3 regions of the Georhizobium profundi genome follow, and region 1 is predicted to be linked to each of the others. Evidence: predicted binding sites of a transcription regulator. Region 1 holds the regulator's gene; each other region holds the start of a gene.
What was found. The regulator LexA, encoded in region 1, represses DNA repair genes until DNA is damaged. The targets are predictions, from matches to a motif close to TGTTCNNNNTGTGTTCNG.
Positions count from the first base shown of each region.

Region 2: D5400_RS19680 (putative DNA modification/repair radical SAM protein) is a predicted target of LexA. The motif match lies at 2,326-2,343, and genes of this name have one in related genera.
Region 3: D5400_RS01750 (YifB family Mg chelatase-like AAA ATPase) is a predicted target of LexA. The motif match lies at 3,429-3,446, and genes of this name have one in related genera.

Region 1 covers NZ_CP032509.1:2,793,042-2,800,938, forward strand. Annotated here, with positions in the region: gene moaC (cyclic pyranopterin monophosphate synthase MoaC) at 1-6, shown strand, start outside; gene D5400_RS13410 (molybdopterin molybdotransferase MoeA) at 9-1,226, shown strand; gene lexA (transcriptional repressor LexA) at 1,322-2,053, shown strand; gene D5400_RS13420 (ComEC/Rec2 family competence protein) at 2,047-4,434, opposite strand; gene gltX (glutamate--tRNA ligase) at 4,743-6,161, shown strand; gene gltA (citrate synthase) at 6,355-7,644, shown strand; gene D5400_RS13435 (MarC family protein) at 7,723-7,897, shown strand, end outside.
Region 2 covers NZ_CP032509.1:4,068,258-4,076,154, reverse strand. Annotated here, with positions in the region: gene D5400_RS19685 (UdgX family uracil-DNA binding protein) at 1-1,086, opposite strand, end outside; gene D5400_RS19680 (putative DNA modification/repair radical SAM protein) at 1,089-2,324, opposite strand; gene D5400_RS19675 (WD40 repeat domain-containing protein) at 2,569-3,543, opposite strand; gene D5400_RS19670 (CobW family GTP-binding protein) at 3,548-4,675, opposite strand; gene D5400_RS19665 (FAD-binding domain-containing protein) at 4,823-6,028, shown strand; gene D5400_RS19660 (creatininase family protein) at 6,032-6,874, opposite strand; gene D5400_RS19655 (MarR family winged helix-turn-helix transcriptional regulator) at 6,989-7,480, shown strand; gene D5400_RS19650 (LacI family DNA-binding transcriptional regulator) at 7,568-7,897, shown strand, end outside.
Region 3 covers NZ_CP032509.1:359,144-367,040, reverse strand. Annotated here, with positions in the region: gene phhA (phenylalanine 4-monooxygenase) at 1-522, shown strand, start outside; gene D5400_RS01755 (5'-methylthioadenosine/S-adenosylhomocysteine nucleosidase) at 548-1,483, opposite strand; gene D5400_RS01750 (YifB family Mg chelatase-like AAA ATPase) at 1,800-3,332, opposite strand; gene gshB (glutathione synthase) at 3,522-4,466, opposite strand; gene D5400_RS01740 (YraN family protein) at 4,546-4,905, opposite strand; gene rsmI (16S rRNA (cytidine(1402)-2'-O)-methyltransferase) at 4,945-5,895, opposite strand; gene D5400_RS01730 (MurR/RpiR family transcriptional regulator) at 6,000-6,833, opposite strand; gene D5400_RS01725 (N-formylglutamate amidohydrolase) at 6,909-7,706, shown strand; gene D5400_RS01720 (TRAP transporter small permease subunit) at 7,712-7,897, shown strand, end outside.

The sequences.
Region 1 (7,897 bases):
CGCTGATCATGGCGCTGCTTCCCGTCGACGATGCGCTCCAACTGATCCTCGCCGATGCCCGTCCGATTGCCGATATCGAACACGTCCCGCTCCATGAAGCATGGGGCCGGATCGTTGCCGAGCCGCTGATCGCCATGCGCGACCAGCCTCCGTTTGCTGCCTCGGCCATGGATGGGTACGCCGTGGTCGCGGCGGATACGGCAGAGCCAGGTGCGACGCTGAGGGTCGTCGGCGAATCGGCTGCCGGGCACGGGTTCACGGGCGCCATTGGACGCGGCGAGACCGTCCGTATCTTCACCGGCGCGCCGGTTCCGCAAGGGGCCGACGCGATTCTCATTCAGGAAAACGCGCGGCCGCTTGAAACGACCATGATCGGGGTTGTCGAGCCGGTGCAGGCCGGGCGGTTCGTGCGGCGTGCAGGTCTCGACTTCCATCGTGGCGAGACGGTGATCGCCAAGGGCGCGATGCTCGATGCCGGCCGGCTGACGCTGGCAGCAGCCATGAACCTCCCCGCCCTGCCCATGCATCGGCGCCCGCGCGTCGCCATTCTGGCGACCGGCGACGAGCTCGTGCCGCCGGGTGCCGATCCACGCGACGATCAAATCATCGCGTCGAACAGTTTTGGCGTCGCCGCCATCGTCAAGGAAGCCGGCGGAGAACCGATCGACCTCGGCATTGCCGCCGATACGCTTGCTGCCCTGAACCGATCGATCGACGCCGCTCAGGCGGCAGGCGCCGATATCTTGGTGACACTTGGTGGCGCCTCGGTTGGTGATCACGACCTGGTTCGCAAAGTGCTGGAATCGCGCGGTCTCGAGCTTGCCTTCTGGAAGATCGCCATGCGGCCGGGCAAGCCGCTGATGAGCGGCCGCATCGGCCCGATGCATGTTCTCGGGCTTCCGGGCAACCCTGTCTCAAGCCTTGTCTGCTCGCACGTCTTCCTGACGCCTCTGATCGCAAAGCTCGTCGGCCGCACCCATCATGTGCAGGCGGTCGACGCGATCCTCGACGTAGACCTGGCCGAAAACGACTTGCGCCAGGATTATCTGCGCGCGGCGATGCACCGGCGGCCCGACGGAACGCTCGTCGCCACGCCTGCCACCCGACAGGACTCGTCCATGATGCGCGTGTTTGCCGAGGCCGATGGCCTCGTCGTCCGACCGCCATTCGCGCCAGAAGCCAAAGCGGGCGACGCGGTGCGGGCAATCCTATTGAGGCATATTTAGCCTCGCTTCCTGATGGACTTGCGGAACACAAAAGGAACAGATAAAGTGTGTTCCACATTTGTTTCCATCCGATCAAGCGGGGGCCTAAGCAGCCGATGTTGACGCGTAAGCAGCAGGAACTGCTTCTTTTCATCCATGAGCGCCTGAAGGAAAGCGGCGTGCCGCCATCCTTCGACGAGATGAAAGAAGCCCTCGATCTCGCGTCCAAGTCGGGGATCCATCGCCTTATCATCGCGCTGGAGGAACGCGGCTTCATTCGCCGCCTGCCGAACCGTGCGCGTGCGCTGGAAGTCATCAAGCTGCCGGATAGCTACAACGCGGCAGTGCCTCAGCGTCGCGGCTTTTCGCCGAGTGTCATCGAAGGATCGCTAGGCAAGACGCCGAAGCCCGAGATTGCAGCCGAGCGCCGCCAGAGCGAGATGCCGCGCGACAACGACAATCGCGCCATCAGCGTGCCCGTCATGGGTCGCATCGCGGCGGGCGTGCCGATCTCTGCCATCCAGAACAACACTCATTCGATTGCCGTGCCACCGGATATGCTGGGCGGCGGCGAGCATTACGCGCTCGAGGTCAAGGGCGACTCGATGATCGAAGCCGGCATCTTCGACGGCGACACGGTCATCATCAAGAATTCGTCGACGGCCAATCCCGGCGACATCGTCGTGGCTCTGGTCGACGACGAGGAAGCGACATTGAAGCGTTTCCGTCGCAAAGGTGCGTCGGTGGCGCTCGAGGCCGCCAACCCGGCCTATGAAACGCGGATTTTCGGACCGGATCGCGTCAAGATCCAGGGCAAGCTCGTCGGGCTCATCCGGCGCTATCACTGATCGATGCTGTCGGCAGCTCTTCTGTCTTCGCTCATGTGTGTGTTGACGGAAGAGGCATCCCCGCCAGGCTCGGTAAAACTGCCAGTTCTCCAGTCATAATAACGGTGCCGCGTCCAGGCGCGCATTCGGCCGGCAGACTGCTCGAAGCGGAACGTCGGCTGCGGGTCGAATTGTGCACCCGACCCCGTGCCCGCCGCTCGCGCCTCGTTCGCCGCGAAGCCTTCTCCCGTCGACGCCGCGTAGACGGCGATCGCGCCGGTTTCACGCAGTGTACGGGCGGTGAAGAGCTTCGCGCCGGAGCGGCATTGGCGCATCGACAGCGGTATCGGAATGATGGCGATATCGGTCATGTCGCATGCGGGACCGACATAGGCCGGCTCCTCCAGCCACGCGACGATGGTTCCGTTCCCGAGACGGGCGATGCAGAACGCGCCGCGGCGGCATCGGAACACGCCTTCCATTTGCCCGTCTTCCAATTCGAGGACAGCCCGGCGCATCGTCCCATAGGCGATGGCGGGGTCTATCTCGGCATCTGGCAGAACCGGCTCGGTCGTCGTTTCCTCTGCCGGAAGCTCAGTCTGCTCATCTAAGACGACGGCTGGCGGAATGTGGGTCGCAAGCCGGGTTGCCGTTGCCCATTGATCGAAGATGAAGCTGCTCGGACGCGCTCGGTTGGTTGCCAGGCCGTCCTCGCGCAGGATCGCGGCCAGCCGAGCGTCCTCGGCAATCAGCAGCAAGGGTGGATCGGCGCGCAGGTCGGCCGCCATAATGAGGGCAGCGGCCAGCACGGGTATCAAAGCGGTGCTCCGCAGCCATGTTCGTGTGAAGACCAGGATGAGCAGCGCCAGCGACAGAAGCGCCGTAACGGCTCCGGGGATCTTCCCCGTGGCGAAACCATCGCCATAGGCGGCAACATGATGGCCGATGGCGATGACGGCCTCCAGGCCAAGTCCCATGATCATCAGGAAAATCGCGTCGAGACCGAGTGGCATCGTCAGCAGCGCAAGAGTACCGAATGGCATGACGATGACCGAGATGACCGGCATCGCGACCACATTGGCGATCATTCCGTAGCTCGACATGCGGTGGAAATGATGCGCCGAGAAGATCCCCGTCGCCGCGCCGGCAATCAGCGACGTCACGGCCAGACCGAGGATCAGCAGCGTCCAGCGCCAGACGAAGCTGGGTTTCGAGGTCGTGAAATCAGGCGTCTTGTTCCTGTTGCGCGCGGCCCAGCCGCCATAGGCGGCAATGAGTGCGGCAGTTGCCGCAAAAGACATCTGGAAGCCGGGCGATGTCACCGCCGACGGTGTGATCAGGAGGATGAGAAATGCGGCGATCGCGACATTGCGCATGGTCAGCGCAGCCCGGTCGAGCAATATCGCGACCAGCATGACGACGACCATGATCCAGGCGCGCTGTGCGGATATGACGGCTCCGGAAATCAGCAGGTAGAAGGTGGAGGTGCCAATGGCGCCGAGCGCTGCGAATTTCTTCACCGGCCAGGTCTGGGCGACGCCCGGCACGAGTGCGAAGCCGAGCCGCAACCCGGTGAACATCAGGGCTGCGGCCAGCGACATGTGCAGGCCGGAAATGGACAGGATGTGGGCAAGCCCGGTGATGCGGAAGGCTTCGTTGGTCTCCTCGGAGATCGCCCGACGGTCGGATACGGTCATTGCGGCTGCAACGGCGCCCGCGTCTCCCGGGATCACCTCCTTGATCCGAAACGCGATCGTTTCGCGGAGTTCGGTCGTCCATCGGGCGATCCGGTCGGCGTAGCCTTCTTCGACCTGATCACCGGGCATGATCCCGGGCGGGCCGTAGAAAAAGCCGAAAGCACCGATGCCGGCGAAATAGGAGTTGAAGGCAAAATCGAACGTGCCGGGCATCGCGGGACCGGACGGTGGCGCAAGTCGCGCCAGGCCGATGATCGACGCACCGATTTCGATATCGGGATGGTCGCTGCGCGCCAAAAGTCGCACCCGTTCGGGCGGCCGGCGTAGCGTGGGGTCATGCGTGGACTTGACTTCGACCAGGTAACGCCAGCGACCCTCTTCATCGATTTCCCGCGACAGCACCCGGCCGGAGATCGTGGTGACCACGGGACTATCCAGAACGGTGATGGAGCGGCGATCCGCCTCCGCTGCTGCGGAGGCCAACCCCGCCAGGATCATGCACAGCGCGGCGAGCACGTTCCTCAGTCGGCTGGCCGTGAGTGCCGCGGCCAATCCCACAGCGATGGTGAGCCCAAGCGTTGCAACAAACGGCGGATCGCTTGGCAGAATGCGCCAGAGCGCGGCACCTGTCGCGAAGAAGGCGGAGGCCCAGAGAAACAGCGCGCCGTGGCCTCGCTCCTCATCAAGTGCCTGCCTGACACTCAAATGCGACCAGCGTCGGCGCCACGATCGAGACGCGGTCGGGATCAGGCGAGGATCTTTGTTCGGATCATGATCGGCATGAGGATCGGCGGGGTCGAACGTAAACGCAGTCCGCTCGCAAGCGGAGCCATTCACTGGCTCGCGTTCAGCATCGGCATGCGCCATCCTGGTCGGGCCCCCTCGCCCGGCCCCAGGATACACCGCAAGCCTTGCGCTGTCGCCCTCGTGTGTTAGATCACCGCCAACAGGACGATGCGGCCTTCAAGGGGCCCGATCGTCACTCAATTAGCATCACTCACAGGTTCAAGATCATGTCCGAAGGGATTGTCACCCGCTTCGCGCCTTCGCCCACTGGATACCTCCACATCGGCGGTGCGCGCACGGCGCTGTTCAACTGGCTCTATGCCCAGAACCGGGGCGGCAAGATGCTGCTGCGCATCGAGGACACCGATCGCGCACGCTCGACCGATGCTGCCGTCGACGCCATTCTGGATGGGCTGAGCTGGCTGGGGCTCTCCTGGGACGGCGAGCCGATCTCGCAATTCGAACGGGCCGAGCGCCACCGTGAGATTGCCGAGGAACTGGTGAAGCGTGGAGAGGCCTATTATTGCTATGCCTCGGCTGAGGAACTGGATGCCATGCGCGAGGCGCAGCGGGCTGCAGGCAAGCCGCCCCGCTACGACGGGCGCTGGCGCGACCGCGATGCCTCCGAAGCACCGAAAGGCGTGAAGCCGGCCATCCGCATCAAGGCACCGCGCGACGGCGAAACGCTTGTTCGCGACAAGGTTCAAGGCGATGTGCGCTTCCCGAATGCCGATCTGGACGATTTCATCATCCTGCGCTCCGACGGCAATCCGACCTATATGCTTGCCGTCGTCGTCGACGACCACGACATGGGCGTGACCGACATCATCCGCGGCGACGACCACCTGACGAATGCCGCGCGCCAGTCGATCATTTATAAGGCGATGGACTGGGACATTCCCTCCATGGCCCATATTCCGCTGATCCACGGCGCCGATGGCGCGAAGCTCTCCAAGCGCCACGGCGCTCTCGGTGCCGAAGCCTACCGCGCGATGGGTTTCCTGCCCGAAGCGCTCACCAACTATCTCGTGCGCCTCGGCTGGAGCCATGGCGATGACGAGATCATGTCGACCGAGCAGATGATCGAATGGTTCGACGTCTCCGATATCAACAAGGGTGCGGCCCGCTTCGACATCAAGAAGCTGGAAGCCTTGAACGGGCACTATATCCGCCAGGCCGATGACGCGCGGCTCGTCGACAGCCTTATCGCCATCCTTCCCGAGATGGAAGGCGGCGCCTATTTCATTGACCGCATGACGGACGAGCGCCGCGCTCAACTGCTAGCGGCGATGCCGGGGCTAAAGGAGCGCGCAAAGACTCTCGTCGAGCTCGCCGATGGCGCGCGCTTCCTGTTCGACGAGCGCCCGCTGCAGAACGACGAGAAGGCGGCGACGATTCTCGCCGAAGGTCGCCCGGTTCTCGAGGGTCTTCTTCCTGAGCTGCAGGCGCTTCAGTCCTGGGAAATCGAGTCGCTGGATCCGATCGTCCGCGCCTATGCGGAGCGCGAAGGACTCAAGCTCGGCAAGGTCGCCCAGCCTCTTCGCGCTGCACTCACGGGGCGGGCCGTTTCGCCCGGCGTGTTCGATGTTCTGAAGGTTTTGGGCCGCGAAGAGTCACTCGGTCGAATTGCCGATCAGCTCGGCTAACCGATTGAAACGTCTTGCTTGATCGACAAGAGCATTGTCATCGCCGGTGCTGGCCTAAGCACAGATTGCGGCGCTGCACAATTCGATTGTCGACAACTTGGCAGGTGCAGCGAAATCATATAGCAATTCGCCAGCCATGGGCGCCTTTCTGACGAATGCGCTCATGTTTCGGAGAGATTGGGAAGGGTTCGACATGACTGAAAGCGCCAAACTGACCGTGGATGGCAAGGAAGTGGATTTTCCGGTCCGCAAGGGGACGATCGGCCCTGAAGTCTACGATATCGCCGCGCTCTACAAGCACACCGGCGCCTTTACCTACGATCCGGGCTTCACCTCGACCGCCTCTTGCGAATCCAAGATCACCTATATCGACGGCGACGAAGGTGTCCTGCTGCACCGCGGTTACCCGATCGAGCAGCTTGCCGAGCATGGCGACTTCCTCGAAGTCTGCTACCTGCTTCTCTACGGGGAACTGCCGACGAAGGCGCAAAAGGAAGACTTCGATTATCGCGTGACCCATCACACGATGATCCATGAGCAGATGTCGCGCTTCTTCACCGGCTTCCGCCGCGACGCGCATCCCATGGCCATCATGTGCGGCGTCGTTGGTGCTCTGTCCGCCTTCTACCACGACTCCACCGACATCACCGATCCGCACCAGCGCATGGTCGCGAGCCTCCGCATGATCGCGAAGATGCCGACGATCGCTGCGATGGCGTTCAAGTATCACGTCGGCCAGCCCTTCGTGTATCCGAAGAACGACCTCGACTACACGTCGAACTTCCTGCGCATGTGCTTTGCCGTTCCCTGCGAGGAATATGTGGTCAATCCAGTGCTGTCGCGCGCCATGGACCGCATCTTCATCCTGCATGCCGATCACGAGCAGAACGCATCGACCTCCACGGTTCGCCTCGCCGGCTCGTCGGGTGCAAATCCATTCGCCTGCATCGCGGCTGGCATTGCCTGCCTCTGGGGCCCCGCACATGGCGGCGCGAACGAAGCTGCGCTCAACATGCTCGGCGAAATCGGCTCGGTCGATCGCATTCCGGAATTCATCGCCCGCGCCAAGGACAAGAACGATCCGTTCCGTTTGATGGGCTTTGGCCACCGCGTCTACAAGAACTATGACCCGCGTGCCAAGATCATGCAGAAGACGACGCATGAGGTTCTCGGCGAGCTTGGCATCAAGGACGATCCGCTGCTCGACGTTGCCATGGAGCTGGAGCGCATCGCGCTCACCGACGACTATTTTGTCGAGAAGAAGCTCTATCCGAACATCGACTTCTATTCGGGCATCACCCTGAAGGCGCTCGGCTTCCCCACCACCATGTTCACGGTGCTGTTCGCACTGGCGCGCACCGTCGGCTGGATCGCCCAGTGGAACGAGATGATCGAGGATCCGTCCCAGCGCATCGGTCGTCCGCGTCAGCTCTATACGGGCGAGCCGCAGCGCGAGTACGTGCCGGTTTCCAAGCGCAACTAAGTCGTCCAAGATACTGCCATTGGCGGCGGGAGCGCATCCAGCGCTTCCGCCGTCTTCTTTTTTCCTGAGAGCCACGCGATGAACTACGATCTTCTCCTCAATGCGCTGGCGACCATCATCGTCCTCATCGATCCGCCAGGGCTCGCGCCGATCTTTCTTGGCCTGACCAACGGCATGAACAGGGCGCAGCGCTTTCAGGTTGCTCTGCGTGGCTGCATCATCGCTGCGGTCCTCCTCAGCCTGTTCGCCGTCA
Region 2 (7,897 bases), 1.3 Mb from region 1:
ATCGATTCCGACCTCTTCCAGCGTAGCGTTGAACATCTGTCCGGCTGGCCCGACGAAGGGTTTTCCCGCCAGATCCTCCTGGTCGCCCGGCTGCTCGCCGACAAAGACGACATCCGCATCGCGTGGCCCTTCGCCAAAGACGGTCTGCGTCGCATCCTTCCAGAGAGGGCAACGTCGGCAGCCCTCGGCCTGTTTCTCCAGCGCATCGAGCGTTTCGGCGATCTCTTCCTCGGCCATGCCGCCCATCTTCTTCGGCTCCCAATACTGTTCCTGGATGCGGGCGTGGTGGGGCGCGGAAAGGGAGGGCGCGCGCGCGATCATCTCTTCCGCGGCCTTGCCGGCGCCGGCGATCATGCCTGGAATGAGCGGCGCCTCGGGCAGGTTCCGCCAGTATTTCTTCGGCATCTCGGCCTGCATGGCCTTCACCTTCAACCGGGCGGGATTGAAGATCGACGTGAAATAGGTGCGCCAGAGATCCTCGGCCGCATCGTCCGCCGGTGCATCCTCCTTGCTGGCGCCCGGCATCACCGTGATGTCCGCACCGTCCCAGGAGATCGAACGCCAAGGCGTCAGGATCGTCCATTTCATGCCGGTGAACCGCGCGCGAAAGAAGCCCGCTTCACGCTCAGCGATATAATGCTCCGGCTCGAACCAGGCGACGAACCATTCTTCGCCCGCCACATCGATCTTCCGGAATCGCACGAAGGCATGCATCTTGTGGGCATCGCGCCGGATCGATTTTTCCATCCGTTCGAGCCGCTGGATGTCCGGGTCGGATGCGATGCGGAGCAGGTTTTTCTCGCGCGAAACCCGCAGGAGCAGCCGGTACATGAAGGAGAAGCGATCCGGATCGCGGTGATGGATCACCTGTTCGAGCCGCTTGACCACCTCGCGCGGCACGGTGAATTCCGCACCGGCCGGCGGTTCCGGCAGAAGCGATGACGCATCCTCGAAAAGGTCTTCCGCCGTCTGCCCAACCACGCTGAACCGGACGTCGCCCGGCTCGACGCCGGCCAGCGCCAGCTGCCGGGCCGCGTGGCGCCACCCGTCGAAATCTGTCTGATCGGCGAGGGTGACGGCGTACATCGCTAGAACAATGACAACTGCGCCGGTTGCGGCGTCATGCGCGCTTTGAGCGAAGGATTATCCGTCAGCCCGCCCGGTTGCCAATCGAGCGCGGTGATGAACGGCCGCACCTTGTTGACCGACTGGCAAAGCCGGCCGACATCCTCGAGCCTGAGCGTCCGGTAGCGCCGCACCTGCAGGATCTTCGCCACGGCCTTGGTGCCGAGCCCCGGCACGCGCAGCAGCGATTCCCGATCGCCCCGGTTGACATCGACTGGAAAACGCTGGCGATTGGCGAGCGCCCAGGCAAGCTTGGGGTCGACGGCGAGATCGAGCATCCCGTCGCTCTGGCCCGCCAGGATCTCGTTCTGCTCGAAGCCATAGAAGCGCATCAGCCAGTCGGCCTGGTACAGCCGATGCTCGCGCATCAGCGGCGGCTGGATAAGCGGCAGCGACGATTTCGCATCCGGTATCGGGCTGAAGGCGGAGTAGTAGACGCGCTTCAGATGATAGCTCGAATAGAGCCGGGCGCTGGTTTTCAGGATCGTGTCGTCATTGGCGGGATCGGCGCCGATAATCATCTGCGTCGACTGCCCGCCCGGCGCGAAGCGTTCTTTTCTCTTGGTGCGCAGCGTCGGCTCGGATTTCTCCTCGATCTTCATCCGAAGATTGCCCATCGCCTTCCGGATTTCCGCGGGCCGCTTTTCCGGGGCAAGGCGCGAGACGCCATCATCGGTGGGCAATTCGACATTGATCGAGAGCCGGTCGGCGAACCGGCCCGCTTCCTCGAGCAGCAGCGGGTCGCAGTCGGGGATGGTCTTGAGGTGGATATAGCCGGCAAAGCGATGCGTGACGCGCAACTGCCGCGCGACTTCCACCAGTTGCCCCATCGTTTCGTCCGGCGATCGAATGATGCCGGAGGAGAGGAAAAGCCCCTCGATGTAGTTCCGCTTGTAGAAATCGAGCGTCAGATCGACGACTTCCTGCACGGTGAAGCGGGCGCGCCGGACATTCGACGACGATCGGTTGATGCAATAGGCGCAATCGTAGATGCAGAAATTCGTCAGCAAGATTTTCAGGAGCGAAATGCATCGCCCGTCCGGCGCATAGGAATGACAAATGCCGGCCCCGGTGGTCGACCCGATGCCACCCGTGCCAAGCGAGTTGCGCTTCGTCGATCCGGAGGACGCACACGAGGCGTCATATTTTGCAGCATCCGAAAGGATCGCCAGTTTTTCCAACGTCGATAGCTGAGCCATGCGTTCATGCTATGTTCGCAGGCGGCCGGCGTCTATGTCTTTTATTGTAAAACTGGGAGTTCATTTGAGAGCCGCCGATCGGTCTTTATCCGAGGGCGAGGGCGCAGCATGATCTCTCGCAGCCCTCATGGTGAGCATGTCGAACCACGAGCGCGTGGCAGGACGGGGCCACATCGTCCTTCGACAGGCTCAGGATGAGGTGGAGTTGGCGTCGAGTGCGGAGCCGCCGCACCCGATGCTGCGCTCAAGCAGTGATATCCACCACGCCGCAATCGCCGGCCTCGGAGCCGAAGACGAGCTGGTGACCATCTCGGCTCCAGTCGAGCGAGGAGAGGGCGCCCTTGCCGGGGCGGCGCAAAAGCACTTCCTTGCCGTCTTCCATGCGTGCAGCAAGGATCATGCCGTCATTGAAACCGATGGCGACTACATCCTGTGCCGGGTGGCAGGCGACGATGGTGGCAAGCGCGTCGCCCCGCGTGCCGAGTTCGAGCGGCGGCTTGCCCATCGGGCCATCCTTGCCGACGAAGGGCCACACGATCGCGGCCGGCGCGCCGGATGAGGCAAGCCATTTGCCTTTGAAGCTCCAGGACAGCGACTTCACCTTGGCCGGATAGCCAGACATCCGCATGTCGTGCAGGTCGGACATACGCCAGCCATGCAGCGCCTGTTCCTGCATCGTGGTGACGAGATACTTGCCGTCGGGCGAGAAGGTAATGCCGGTGTGGCTGCCCTTCCATTCAAGTTCCGCGGGCTTGGAATCCATGCCGGCCCAGACGAGGGTCACGCCATTGTAGCGGGCAAGCGCCACCCTCAGGCCCTTCGGCGCGAAGGCTATGCCCTCGACCGTTCGCTCGCAGGCGATCTCCTTGAGCGTTCCGTCTGCCAGCCGCACATAGGCAGTGCGCCCGGAGGAAAAGCCGATCACCCCTTGAGGCCCGGACGCGATCTGGCCAATCCATTTGCGACCGATCTCGGCGAGCGTCTCGATCTCGCCCGTGGCTGAGATGCGGCTTACCTTGCCATCCTCGCCGCCCGTCAGAAGGGTCTTGCCGTCGCCAGACAGACTGGCCACCAGCAGCCCGTCATGCGCTTCCACGGTCTTGTGGCCATGATCGAGTCGATGGACCGTGCCGTCCGCCATGGCGAATGTCGGAATGCCGGAGACGAAGCGCGCGGCGACGCAATACCCGTCAAGGTCGAGAGGAGCGACTGTCGGCATCCGTTCAGCCGGCCTGGCAGGCGAGGAAGGTGCGTTCCAGCTTTTCGCGATCGAGCTCGCGGCCGATGAAGACGATGCGGCTCTCGCGCTTCTCGCCGTCCTTCCAGGCCCGCTGGTGATCGCCTTCGATCAGCATGTGGATGCCCTGGATGACATAGCGGTCCTCGTCGCCCTCGAAGGCGATGATGCCCTTGAGCCGAAGGATGTTCGGTCCATCCATCTGGGTGATCTTCTCGATCCACGGGAAGAACTTCTTCGGGTCCATGGAGCCCGCGCGCAGCGACACCGACTGCACCGTCGCATCGTGGATGTCGGACGCTTCGCCGTGGTGATGATGGTGGTCGTGCCCGTGGTGATCATGGTCATGATGGGTGTGGTCGTGATGATCATGATCGCAGTCCGGCCCGCAAACATGATCGTGGTCGTGATCATGGTCCTTTTGGTCGAGGAAATGCGGGTCGTTCTCCAGCGCCCGCTGCAGATCGAACGCGCCGCGGTTGAGCACCTGGGTCACATCGATCTTGGCCCGTTCGGCGCGATGGATGCGTGCGGAGGGATTGATGGCGCGCACCGTCGCCTCGATCTTGCGCAGTTCGGCTTCGTCGACGAGGTCGGTCTTGTTGAGGATGACGACGTCGGCAAAGGCGATCTGGTCTTCGGCCTCGCGGGAATCCTTGAGCCTCAGCGGCAGGTGCTTGGCGTCGACGAGCGCGACGACGGCGTCGAGCTGCGTCTTGGAACGCACGTCCTCGTCCATGAAGAAGGTCTGGGCGACCGGGGCCGGATCGGCAAGCCCGGTCGTTTCCACGATGATCGCATCGAAGCGGCCGGGGCGGCGCATCAGGCCTTCCACCACACGGATCAGGTCGCCGCGCACCGTGCAGCAGACGCAACCATTGTTCATCTCGTAAATCTCTTCGTCGCTCTCGACGATGAGGTCGTTGTCGATGCCGATCTCGCCGAACTCGTTGACGATAACCGCGTATTTCTGGCCGTGGTTTTCCGACAGGATTCGGTTGAGGAGCGTGGTCTTGCCAGCACCGAGATAGCCCGTCAGCACCGTCACGGGGATCGGCTTGGCGGCAGCGGAGGAGGCAGGGTTCAGGGCGGATTGCGTCTGAGCGTCGCTCATGGCGGGAACCTTTCATTCGTTGACCGGGATATAGGCCTTCCACGCGGGCTCTGCCAAGGGTACCCGGACGGAAGTGCTGCCCCGGCGCCTTTCCTTTCCCGCCTCGCCATCTATCTCCCGCTCGTCTGGACAAGGGAGCGCGACGAGATGGCGGCATTGGTGGCGACGAGAGAAGCAGGATTGCAGCGCCTGGCGGAATTCGTCGATGACGCCGGCGAACGCTACGCCCGCGACCGCAACACCGATTTCGGCGATCCTGCGCGCAATGCCGTTTCGATGCTGTCGCCCTATCTGCGTCACCGCCTTGTCTCGGAAGAGGAGGTCTTGACGGCAGTCCTTGAACGGCATTCTCCGCGCGATGCGGAGAAGTTCATCCAGGAAGTTTACTGGCGCACATACTTCAAGGGTTGGCTGGAGCAGCGCCCGCAGGTCTGGCGCGACTATGAGACGGCGCGCGACCGATCGCTCGCCGCGCTCTCGGCGAATAAGGGGCTTGCCACCGCTTACGATGAGGCCGTTGCGGGCACGACTGGGATGGATGCTTTCGATGCTTTTGCTCTGGAGCTGGTGGAGACCGGCTATCTCCACAACCACTCGCGCATGTGGTTCGCATCGATCTGGATTTTCACACTCCGGCTGCCGTGGGAACTTGGTGCAGACTTCTTCATGCGCCATCTGATGGATGGCGACCCGGCCTCCAACACGCTCTCCTGGCGCTGGGTCGGGGGCCTGCACACCCGCGGCAAGAATTATCTCGCCACGCGCGACAACATTCGCCGTTATACGAATGGGCGTTTCAACTCCAAGGGCCTCAACGAAAACGCACCACCGCTCGATGGGCCAGAACCGCCGCGCCCTTCGAAACTGCCGGTTGGTGAAAATCCTGCGGCCGTTCCAAGCGTTCTTCTGCTCCACGACGACGATTGCCTTGCGCCACCCTTTGACGCGCTATCGGGCGAGATCGTCGATGTGATGGCGCTCGATGCATCCGCGGGACGTTCGCCAGGCGAGAGGGGCAATTTGGCAGCGACATTCACGCGCGAAGCGCTTGTGGATTCCCTCGCTGCTCATAGCGCGGGGGGCGATAATTCGCCCGAGACGGATTCGGAGCGCATCGTCGCCCGCATCGTGCAGTCCGGTGCCCGCCAGGTCGTCGCGCCTCATGCTCCGGTCGGCCCGGTCAACGATGCCCTTAACCGCATCGCGAAAACGCTGCAAAGTCACGAGATCTCGATGGTCCGGCCGATCCGCGCCTATGACCGCGAAGCATGGCCGCATGCGACGAAGGGCTTCTTTGCGATGAAATCGGTCATCCCGGACATGCTGGCCTTGATGGCGAGGCGCAGTGCCTGATCCTTACGTCAGGCGGGCCGCGTCGAAGCGGTGCACGTCGTCCAGAAGCTCGATGAACTGCGCCGCCGCATGGTCGATGATGCGCCGTCCCGCCTCGGCATCGGCGCTCGCAGCATCGCCCACCACGCCTTGGGGATTGAGATCACTCGCCTTCCAGCCGAAGGCATGCGGGCCGTAGGCGCGCAGATGGCGCATGTTTCCGGCCAATTCGCGCTGGAAGGAGGGAAAATTCTCCGCCTTGTCCATCGCTACCGTTTCGGGTTTCAGCGCCAGGATGATCGACGTTTCGATCAGCCCGCCATGGATATCGAAGGGCTTGTCGGCTGGCGAGATCACACCTTCCGGCAGGGGAAACCGCGTCCAACTTGTCGCCACGGCAAGCATGTTGAAGCGCACCCTGGCTTCGGTGGCGATCACTGTCATCAGCGGCGCGTTGCCGCCATGGGCATTCAGCATCACGAATTTGCGAATGCCCGCAGCGTTGAGGTCGGCGGCGATGCCGAGCCATCGCTCGATGGCCTCCTGGTAACCGAGCGTGCGCGTACCCGCCACGTCCATGTGCTCGATCGAATAACCGACCGGCTCCACCGGAAGCATGGTGACGGGAAGATTATCCGGCAGAAGCGCCACAATGCGATGGACAAGCCCGTCCGCGATGATCGTATCCGTCTCGAACGGCAGATGCGGCCCATGCTGTTCATGCGCCCCGAGCGGCAGAACGGCAATCCAGTCGGCACGATCGGCCGGTTCCGTCGCGCGGCCTTCGATGTCACGCAGATCGGCGCTGAGGAAACGCTCGGGAATGGCCCGAGGCGTGTCCCCAGGAGTGGCCGGAGGAATGCCCATTGTCTCGCCTTCGCGCCTTGATAACATAAGCCGGCAAAAGAATGCCTGCTCGCTTGCCCTGCAATAAAGGGCCAAAGGGAGAGGATGCAAGCGGCTGAGGGGAGATCGCTGAAGATGGCGAAGAAGGACAAGCCTGAAAAGGGCAAGAAAAAGCGCGACCAGGAGACAGTGGCCGATGGCACGCTGTCGACCACATTGATGCAGACGGCCCGCGCCATGCGCACCCTGCTTGCCCGCGATCTCGTCGACCACGGTCTCTATGCCGGGCAGGAAATGGTGATCCTGTCGCTGGCGGAAGCCGACGGGAAATCGCCGGGCGTCATCGCTGCCGAACTCGGTGTGCGAGCACCGACCATCACCAAGACGGTCAATCGCTTGATGGCGCAGGGTTTTGTGGAAAAGCGCGACAATGGAAGCGATGGCCGCCGCACAGAAATTTCCTTGACTGCGCGCGGCCAGGAGACGCTGTCCTCGATCAGGCAGGCGACGGCGGGTGTCGAGCAGGCTCTTTTGGCGGGCCTCAGCGGCAAGGAGACCCGCCAGCTGGCAAAGCTTCTGAAGAAGCTGGAGGAAAACATCTCTGAGACGACTGCGCCGCAGGCTTGATCGCCACGCGAGTGCAACGCCATTGTCGCCGCGCGTTCAATCTGTTTATTTAAACACTTTAAATCATGTCACAGGGGTGGAGACCGGTTGGCCCAGAAGATCAAACTCTCGACGATCGCTGAATCGCTGGGCGTATCGACGGCAACCGTCTCGCTTGCCTTGCGCGACAGTCCCCTCGTCGCCGACAGGACGCGCGAGAAGATCAAGGACCAGGCACGCGCGCTCGGCTACATCTACAACCGCCGTGCGGCGAGCCTGCGCACATCGCGCTCCGGGATCATCGGCGTCGTCGTCCACGACATCATGAACCCGTTCTACGCGGAAATTCTGCGCGCCATCGAAAGCGAGCTCGATCGCAACCGTCAGACCTTCATCCTGTCGAACCACTACGACTCGGTCGAAAAGCAGCGCACCTTC
Region 3 (7,897 bases), 1.9 Mb from region 1:
TTCAGGCATCTGTCCGAGCGCCGGTTTCCCGTCACGGACTGGCTCCGCAGCCGCGACGAATTGGACTACATCGTCGAGCCCGACATGTTTCACGACTTTTTCGGCCATGTGCCGATCTTGATGCAGCCGGAATTTGCCGATTTCATGCAGATGTATGGTGAAACGGCGCTGTCACTGATGGCTGCCGGCGGCGACGAGATGATCACGCGGCTCTATTGGTACACGGCGGAATACGGCCTGATCCAGGAAGAGGGCGGGCCGCTGAAGGCCTTCGGAGCCGGGTTGATGTCCTCGGCAACCGAGTTGCGCTTCGCGCTCGAGAGCCCGGACGCGAACCACGTTCCGATGGACATCGAAACCATCATGCGCACGGGCTACGAGATCGACAGCTTCCAGCGGGCCTATTTCGTGCTGCCGTCTTTCGAGGCCCTGCGCCAGGCCATGCGCGACGCCGACATCGCGGGGATCATCGCCAGATACGCTGGCGAAAAGGCCATCGATCCGTCGACGCTGCGTCGGTAGGTTTGAACCGGCTGAAAACGCCTCGTCACTCGGGCAGGGCGGCGAGGAAGGCCCGCACCACGCGGGCCGAATTGTCGGACGCGATCTGCATGAAGGTCGCCATCTCGTTCTCGCTCGGACCGCCACCGGCGAGGTCCGATACCGATCGAAACGCGATGAAGGGAACGTCGTTGGCGTAGGCCACATGCGCGACGGCCGCACTCTCCATGTCGAGCACATTGGCGCCGAAGGTCTCGAACACATAGTCGCGGAAGGCGCCGTTATCGACAAATGCCTGGCCCGAGACGCCGCTGCCGCCCACGCGAATGGTCGGCTGCTCGCTGAGGCAGGTGTCGTCGCTGGTGCACAGTTGCAGCGTGACGGCGTTTGTGAGCTGACGCGCGGTTTCGAACAGCGCGCCATCGACCTGAAACCAGAAGTGCTCTTCCATCTCGCCACCCGCGCGCGCGACATCCACCTCGCGTGGAAAGATCATCCCGTAATTGGGAAACGGCGTCTCGATGAAGCTTGGCGGTGTGAAGCCCTCATCGGTTTCGCGCGCGAACACCGCTTCCAGATATTGCGCCCAGCGTTCCGGCACGACGACGTCGCCGATCGATTGCTGCGGATCGACACCGCCTGCGATGCCGGAAAAGACGATCTCCCTCAGGTTGAAATGATCGATCGCGATCTGCGCCGTCATCGCCGCATTGACCATGCTGACGCCGCTCAGAAACAGAACGACGCGGCGCCCTTCGATGCGCCCCGTGACGAACTCGACGCCTGCGATCTCATGCTCTTCGCGCTCGATCAGCGCCTCCTGCAGCGCCAGCCACTCCGGCTCGAAGGCTGAGACGACGGCCGTGCGCGGCGCTTCGTCGAGGGTCTGGGGGTCCTGCGCGAGAGCGGCGGTCGATGGCAACGCAGCAAGTGCCATGAGCGGAGATGTCAGGATCAGGGCAGTGCGCAGGACAGACTTCACGATGGGACGCTCCGAATTAAGAGTGTGCGGCAAGTTTGGGCGGATGATCCCAACCAAGCCCTAACGCCGCAGCAGCGCAAGTCGATCCTCAACGATCTTCCCTTCTGATTGCCATCGGCAACGACCCGGTCGCTGCTCCCAGCGCAACGGAACCTTCGACCCCGCGCAGTGCAGGCTTCGACAGTGTCGAGCGCAACTCTTGCCCCTCCCTCGCCGGCGTTCTGCTCCAGCCATTGGCTGCTGGCATGCCATTTGGAAATCGGCCGCCTGGTCGTGCACCGAGCTTCAGATTAACGTCCGATCGCCCGTCAGAAGCTCAAGCAGCCATGCTCGTCCGCTCCGCCATCACCCGGTAGGAAATTGCCTCGGCCAGGTGAATGCGGCCGACTGCCGGCTTGCCATCGAGATCGGCCAGCGTGCGCGCGACCTTGAGGATGCGGTGATAGGCGCGGGCCGAAAAGGCCATGCGCTCGGCCGCCTCCGACAGAAGCGCGCGCCCCGCGCTGTCGATCGCCGCAACGGTTTCCACCAGTGCAGTCGGGCACTGTGCGTTGGCAGTCACGCCGGTAACGCCAAGTTCGCCGTAGCGATGGCGCTGCAGGTCACGCGCCCGTGCCACCCGCTCCGCAACGGTCGCGCTCGTCTCCGCGACGGTCGGGCGGATGAGATCGGCGGCTGATACGGCGGGCACGTCGATGCGGATATCGATCCTGTCCATCAGCGGGCCGGAAATGCGTGCCTGATAGTCGCCCGCGCAACGCGGACCGCGCGCGCAAACGTGGCCAGGTTCTCCGGCCATCCCGCAGCGGCAGGGGTTCATCGCCGCCACGAGCTGAATGCGGGCCGGATAGCTGATCCGGTGGTTCGCCCGCGCGATCACGCACTGGCCCGTCTCCAGCGGCTGGCGCAGGCTGTCGAGGACCTGCGGCGTGAATTCCGGAAACTCGTCGAGAAACAGCACGCCATGATGGGCAAGCGACATCTCGCCCGGCCGCGCCTTGAACCCGCCTCCGACCATCGCCGCCATGGAGGCTGAGTGATGCGGTGCGCGAAACGGCCGACGATCCGAAAGCTTGCCGCCGGCGAGCTTCCCGGCAATCGAATGCACCATGGACACTTCCAGCAGTTCTGCCGGCGGCAGCGGCGGCAGGATCGAGGGCAGACGTTCCGCAAGCATCGACTTGCCGGACCCGGGAGGCCCGACCATCAAGAGGTTGTGCCCGCCCGCAGCGGCCACTTCCAGCGCGCGTTTTGCCGTTTCCTGGCCCTTGATATCGGAAAGATCCGGCAACCCAATTGCCGGTTGATGCAATGCGGGTTCCGGCCGCGACAGCACCTGGCTGCCGCGAAAATGATTGGCGAGCGCGATCAGGCTGCGCGGCGCAAGAATGTCGATGTCGGCGCCCGCCCAGGCCGCTTCCGGGCCGCTTTCGGCCGGGCAGATCAGGCCCTTGCCGAGCGCGTTCGCGCCGATCGCCGCCGGCAGCACACCCGCGACGGGCGCAATCGTGCCGTCGAGTGACAGCTCGCCAAGAACGACGTAGTCATCCAGTGCATCGGCAGGGATGGCACCCAGCGCCGCCATCAGCGCCAGCGCGATGGGCAGATCGAAATGACTTCCCTCTTTCGGCAGGTCCGCAGGTGCGAGATTCAGCGTGATCTTCTTGGCGGGCAGCGCAAGACCCGAGGCATGCAGCGCCGCCTGGACGCGTTCGCGGCTTTCCGCAACCGCCTTGTCGGGCAGCCCGACGATATGCATGCCGATCTTGCCCGGCGCCAGCATCGCCTGCACGTCGACGGGAACCGCCTCGATACCTTGGAACGACACCGTCCTGACGCGACTGACCATCCTGCACCGCCTCTCCAAACGATCCGATAGGGTCTATCGCATCGGCTCCAACAACTTCATGTTTTATTCGCCGGCCATGCAACTTGACATAGCAGAAAGAATAAAACAAGAACGTTTTCGGAGCGATTGCAACTCATCGCACGTCACAGCTGGTCTGCGCGGTTGCAGTGGCGGAACAAACGGTGGTGGTCAGCGGCGCTTTTCGATCGCATCCCACATCAGAGCAGCAATGTCGGCACCGCCAAACTTGCGCACTTCGCGGATGCCGGTCGGCGAGGTGACGTTGATCTCGGTCATGACGTCGCCGATCACGTCGATGCCGACGAGAATGAAGCCGCGTTCGCGCAAGGCTGGCCCGATGCGTGCGCAGATTTCGCGTTCGCGATCGGTCAGCTCCGTCTTCACCGCCTTGCCGCCCACATGCATGTTGGAGCGGCTGTCGTGCTCGGCCGGCACGCGGTTGATGGCGCCGACCGGTTCGCCGTCGATGAGGATGATGCGCTTGTCGCCTTCGCGCACCTTCGGCAGGTAGCGCTGCGCGATGATCGGCTCGCGGAACATCTGGTTGAACATTTCCAAGAGCGACGAGAGGTTGCGATCGCCTTCCGCCAGGTGGAACACGCCGGCGCCGCCATTGCCGTAAAGTGGCTTCAGGATGATGTCGCCCATTTCCTCGCGAAACGCGCGGATCTCGGCCCAGTCACGGGTGATCAGCGTTTCCGGCATCAGGTCCGGAAACTCAGTTACGAAAATCTTCTCGGGCGAATTGCGCACCCAGGCCGGATCGTTGACGACGAGCGTCTGCGGATGGATGCGCTCCAGGAGGTGCGTCGAGGTGATATAGGCCATGTCGAAAGGCGGGTCCTGGCGCAAGAGCACCACGTCCATGGTGGAAAGATCGGTGCGCACCGGATCGCCCAGCGTGTAATGCGCGCCCTTCTCGTCCTTCACCGTCATCGGTTCGATGCGGGCAAACACCTTCCCGTCGCGCAGCGTCAAGAGGTCGGGCGTGTAATGATAGAGCTCGTGGCCCCGCGCCTGCGCTTCCAGGCACATGGCGAAGGTGGAGTCGCCTTCGATGTTGATCGACTGCACATGGTCCATCTGGACCGCCACTTTCAATGACTTCGCCATTCTCGGTTGTCCCTGCTTTGCTTTGTCGTTCAGATAGTGCGCGGGTGCCCTTAAGCGCAACTGTCCAGTGGTGCTGATCTCAAAACGCGTCGGCGAAGTGCCGGGGCCAGCGCCACGGCATGATCGCTACGATGTCGTAGCGATAGGAAACGCGGGAGAGATCGACGCCGCGCTTCATCTGTGCCGTAATCCAGAGATCGCTCGCACTGCGGATCCGCGTCGCCGTCGTATGGGAGACCGCGTCGATCGCCGCGCGTTCGTCGCTCCGTGCCTTCACTTCGACGAAGGCGATGAGGGCGCCGCGCTTCACGATCAGGTCGATCTCACCGAGCCGCGTCCTGTGGCGCCGCGCGAGGATCCTGTAGCCGCGAAGCTGCAGCGAGAACGCAGCGAGCGCTTCGGCCAGATGACCGCGCCGCTCGGCTTCCTGCCGCGACATCGGCTGCTCCCGCCGCTCACGCGGAGCGCGCATCGGCCTTCAGCCCTTCTTCATCTCGAGCAACCGCGCATAGAGGTCCTTGCGCGGCAGGCCCGTCAGTTTCGCAGCTTCCGTCGCGGCTTTCGCCGGTGGCATCGTGCGCACAAGATCGTCGAGCAGCGCCTGCGGATCGATGTCGCTGGCCTCCTCCTCAAAGGGCGCGATCAGAAACACGATCTCGCCTTTCACATTGCCTGAGGAAGCATAGTGCTGAGCCAGTTCGCCAAGCGTGCCCCGCCGCGTCTCCTCGAACGTCTTGGTCAGCTCGCGACAAACGGCGGCCGGACGGTTTTCGCCCAGAACCTCGGCCGCATCGACAAGAGCATCTGCGATCCGGTGGGGTGATTCAAAGAAGATCAGCGTGGCGGGCATGCGCTGCAGCGCGCCGAGCCTGTCGCGGCGCGCCTTCGATTTCTGCGGCAGAAAGCCGGCAAAGAGAAAGCTGTCGCTTGGCATGCCGGAAGCGGTCAGCGCCGCAAGCGGTGCCGAAGCGCCGGGTATCGGCACCACGCGGTGGCCCGCGGCAAGTGCGCTCTCTACCAATCGGAAGCCCGGGTCTGAAACGAGCGGTGTTCCGGCATCGGAAACCAGGGCCACGCTTTGCCCGGCATCGAGCGCCGCCATCAGCCGCTCGCCGGCGGCTTGCGCATTGTGCTCGTGATAGGCAAAGGGCCGGCGGCGAATGCCGTAGCGCTCCAGTAAGACGCGGGTTACCCTTGTGTCCTCGCAAGCGAGCAAATCTGCCGAGGCGAGCGTTTCCAGCGCGCGCAGCGTGATGTCGCCCAGATTGCCAATCGGCGTAGAAACGAGATAGAGCGCCGGCTCCACCGGCCGCGCCTTGATCTCCGTCGTGCCGATGGTGAAGGCGGGCGCGGACCTGCCGTCGCGGGTCGCGGCTTCGCTGTCTGTAAGGTCGGTGTCTGCGGGGCCGCTCTCGTCTGGTCGCGCCATGTCTCATCCTTCGCCTGCAGACCCGCAGGCCATAGACAGTGGTTCTGCGTTATCGCAAGGCCGGCGCGCAAGCCCAAAGGCATTTACGACCCGGCGCGGCGCGCTCAGTCGCCGACGCGAATGCGGCTTTCGGCGGTCTTCCAGGACAATTCGGTGGTCCGCGCAATCAGCGCCTCCACAAGCGCGAACATGGCGGTGTTCGCGTCCCAGATGCGGTCGATCGAGACCCGGCACGGCAGCACGATCTTGGAAAAGCGCGAAATCGGCGAAATCCATTCATCGGTCATGAGAATGGTGAAAGCGCGCGCCGCCTTCAGCTGGCGTGCGGTTTCGAGCAAATCGTCGTCATAGCGGCGCATGTCGAACAGCACGACAACATCGCCCGCCTTGATGTCCAGCAACTGGTCGGCCCGGTTGGCGATCCGCCCGTCAAGCCTGCGCACGCCGGGCCGCGCGCGCCTGAGATGCGCTTCCATGTACATGGCGAGCGCGTCGGTGAAGCGGCCGCCGGCGAGATGACATGCATTGCGGCTGTCGGCGAGCTTGCGGGATGCGGCCTCGAATTCGGATGCGGGAATGCGCTCGGCCGTCGCCCGCATGATCTCCGCGGTTTGCTCGAAGAAGCGATCGAGAAACCGCTCGCTCTCCTGGCGCGGCACCTCGAAACTGCGCTGCAGCGGTGATTTCGTGCGCTCGTCCAGTTCGGTGCGCAGCGCGCGCTGAAAATCCGGATAGGAGCGAAAGCCCAACCTGGAAATGAAGCGCAACACCGTTGCGGCACTTGCACCTGCAGCTGTGCCGAATTCCGCAACCGGCGCAAGCCCGATCGTCGGATAATTCGCCAGCAGCGTCCGCGCTGCGCGCTTCTCGGCGGATGTCAGTGCGTCCATCGTGGCATGAACGGTGGTCTCGACCGTCGCCGGAATGCTCACCGCCATTCTGAAATTCTCGTTTCAGTGTTGACACATATTCGGTTTCCCGAATTACTGTACCAGTAAAGGGGGTGTTGGGGCATGTCCACCGAGAAAGCCGTCGACGTCGTGAATGCCGAAGGGTCTTCGCCCTTCGTACTCGTCTGCGACCATGCCTCGAACCGGCTGCCGGCACGCTACGGAACGCTCGGCCTCACACCTGAAGAACTGAAGAGCCACATCGCCTGGGATCCGGGCGCGCAGGCGGTCAGCCTCGCTATGGTCGAAGCGCTCGATGCGCCGCTCGTCCAGTCGACCGTGTCGCGTCTCATCATCGACTGCAACCGCGATCTCGATGCGCCGGATCTGATCTGGACGTTGTCGGAACGCACCCGCATCGCCGCCAATGAGAACCTCGATCCGCAGGAGCGCCAGTTCCGCATCGATGCCTATCACCGGCCCTTCCACGAGGCGATCGACGCGGTGATCGCGAAGCGTTTGGCGAGAGGACAGGAAACCGTTCTGGTCTGCATGCACTCCTTCACGCCGGTCTATCACGGCGTGCCGCGCCCCTGGCCGATCGGGCTGATCCACGGCGTCGATACCCGTTTCACCCGCGCCGTCGCCGATGCTCTGGCGGCGGACGACCCCACGCTGAATGTCGGGTGGAACGAGCCCTACGCGGCGCTGAACGGCGTCACGCTGACGCTCGAAAAGCACGGCGATGCGAAGGGCCTTGCCGCCGTCATGGTCGAAATCCGAAATGACGAGATCGCCGATCCCGCGGGCGTTGCCGATTGGGCCGGTCGGCTCGGACGCGCACTGCACGCCGCCCATGCAAGTGGCGCTGCCGATCGCGCAGAGCCAGCTGCGCAATCCGCGCGTCAAAGGGAGGCGTGACCGGGATGCCGAAGCCGATCCGCGCCTTTGTCCGGGTGGTCGATGCCATCAACAGGGTCGTCGGCCGCTTCGCCATGTACCTGCTCTTCGTGCTGGCCGCGATCCTACTCTATTCCACGCTCTCGCGCGTCATCATCGGCACGCCGGTCAACTGGTCGCTGGAGATGAGCCAGTTCGTGCTCTCGGCCTAT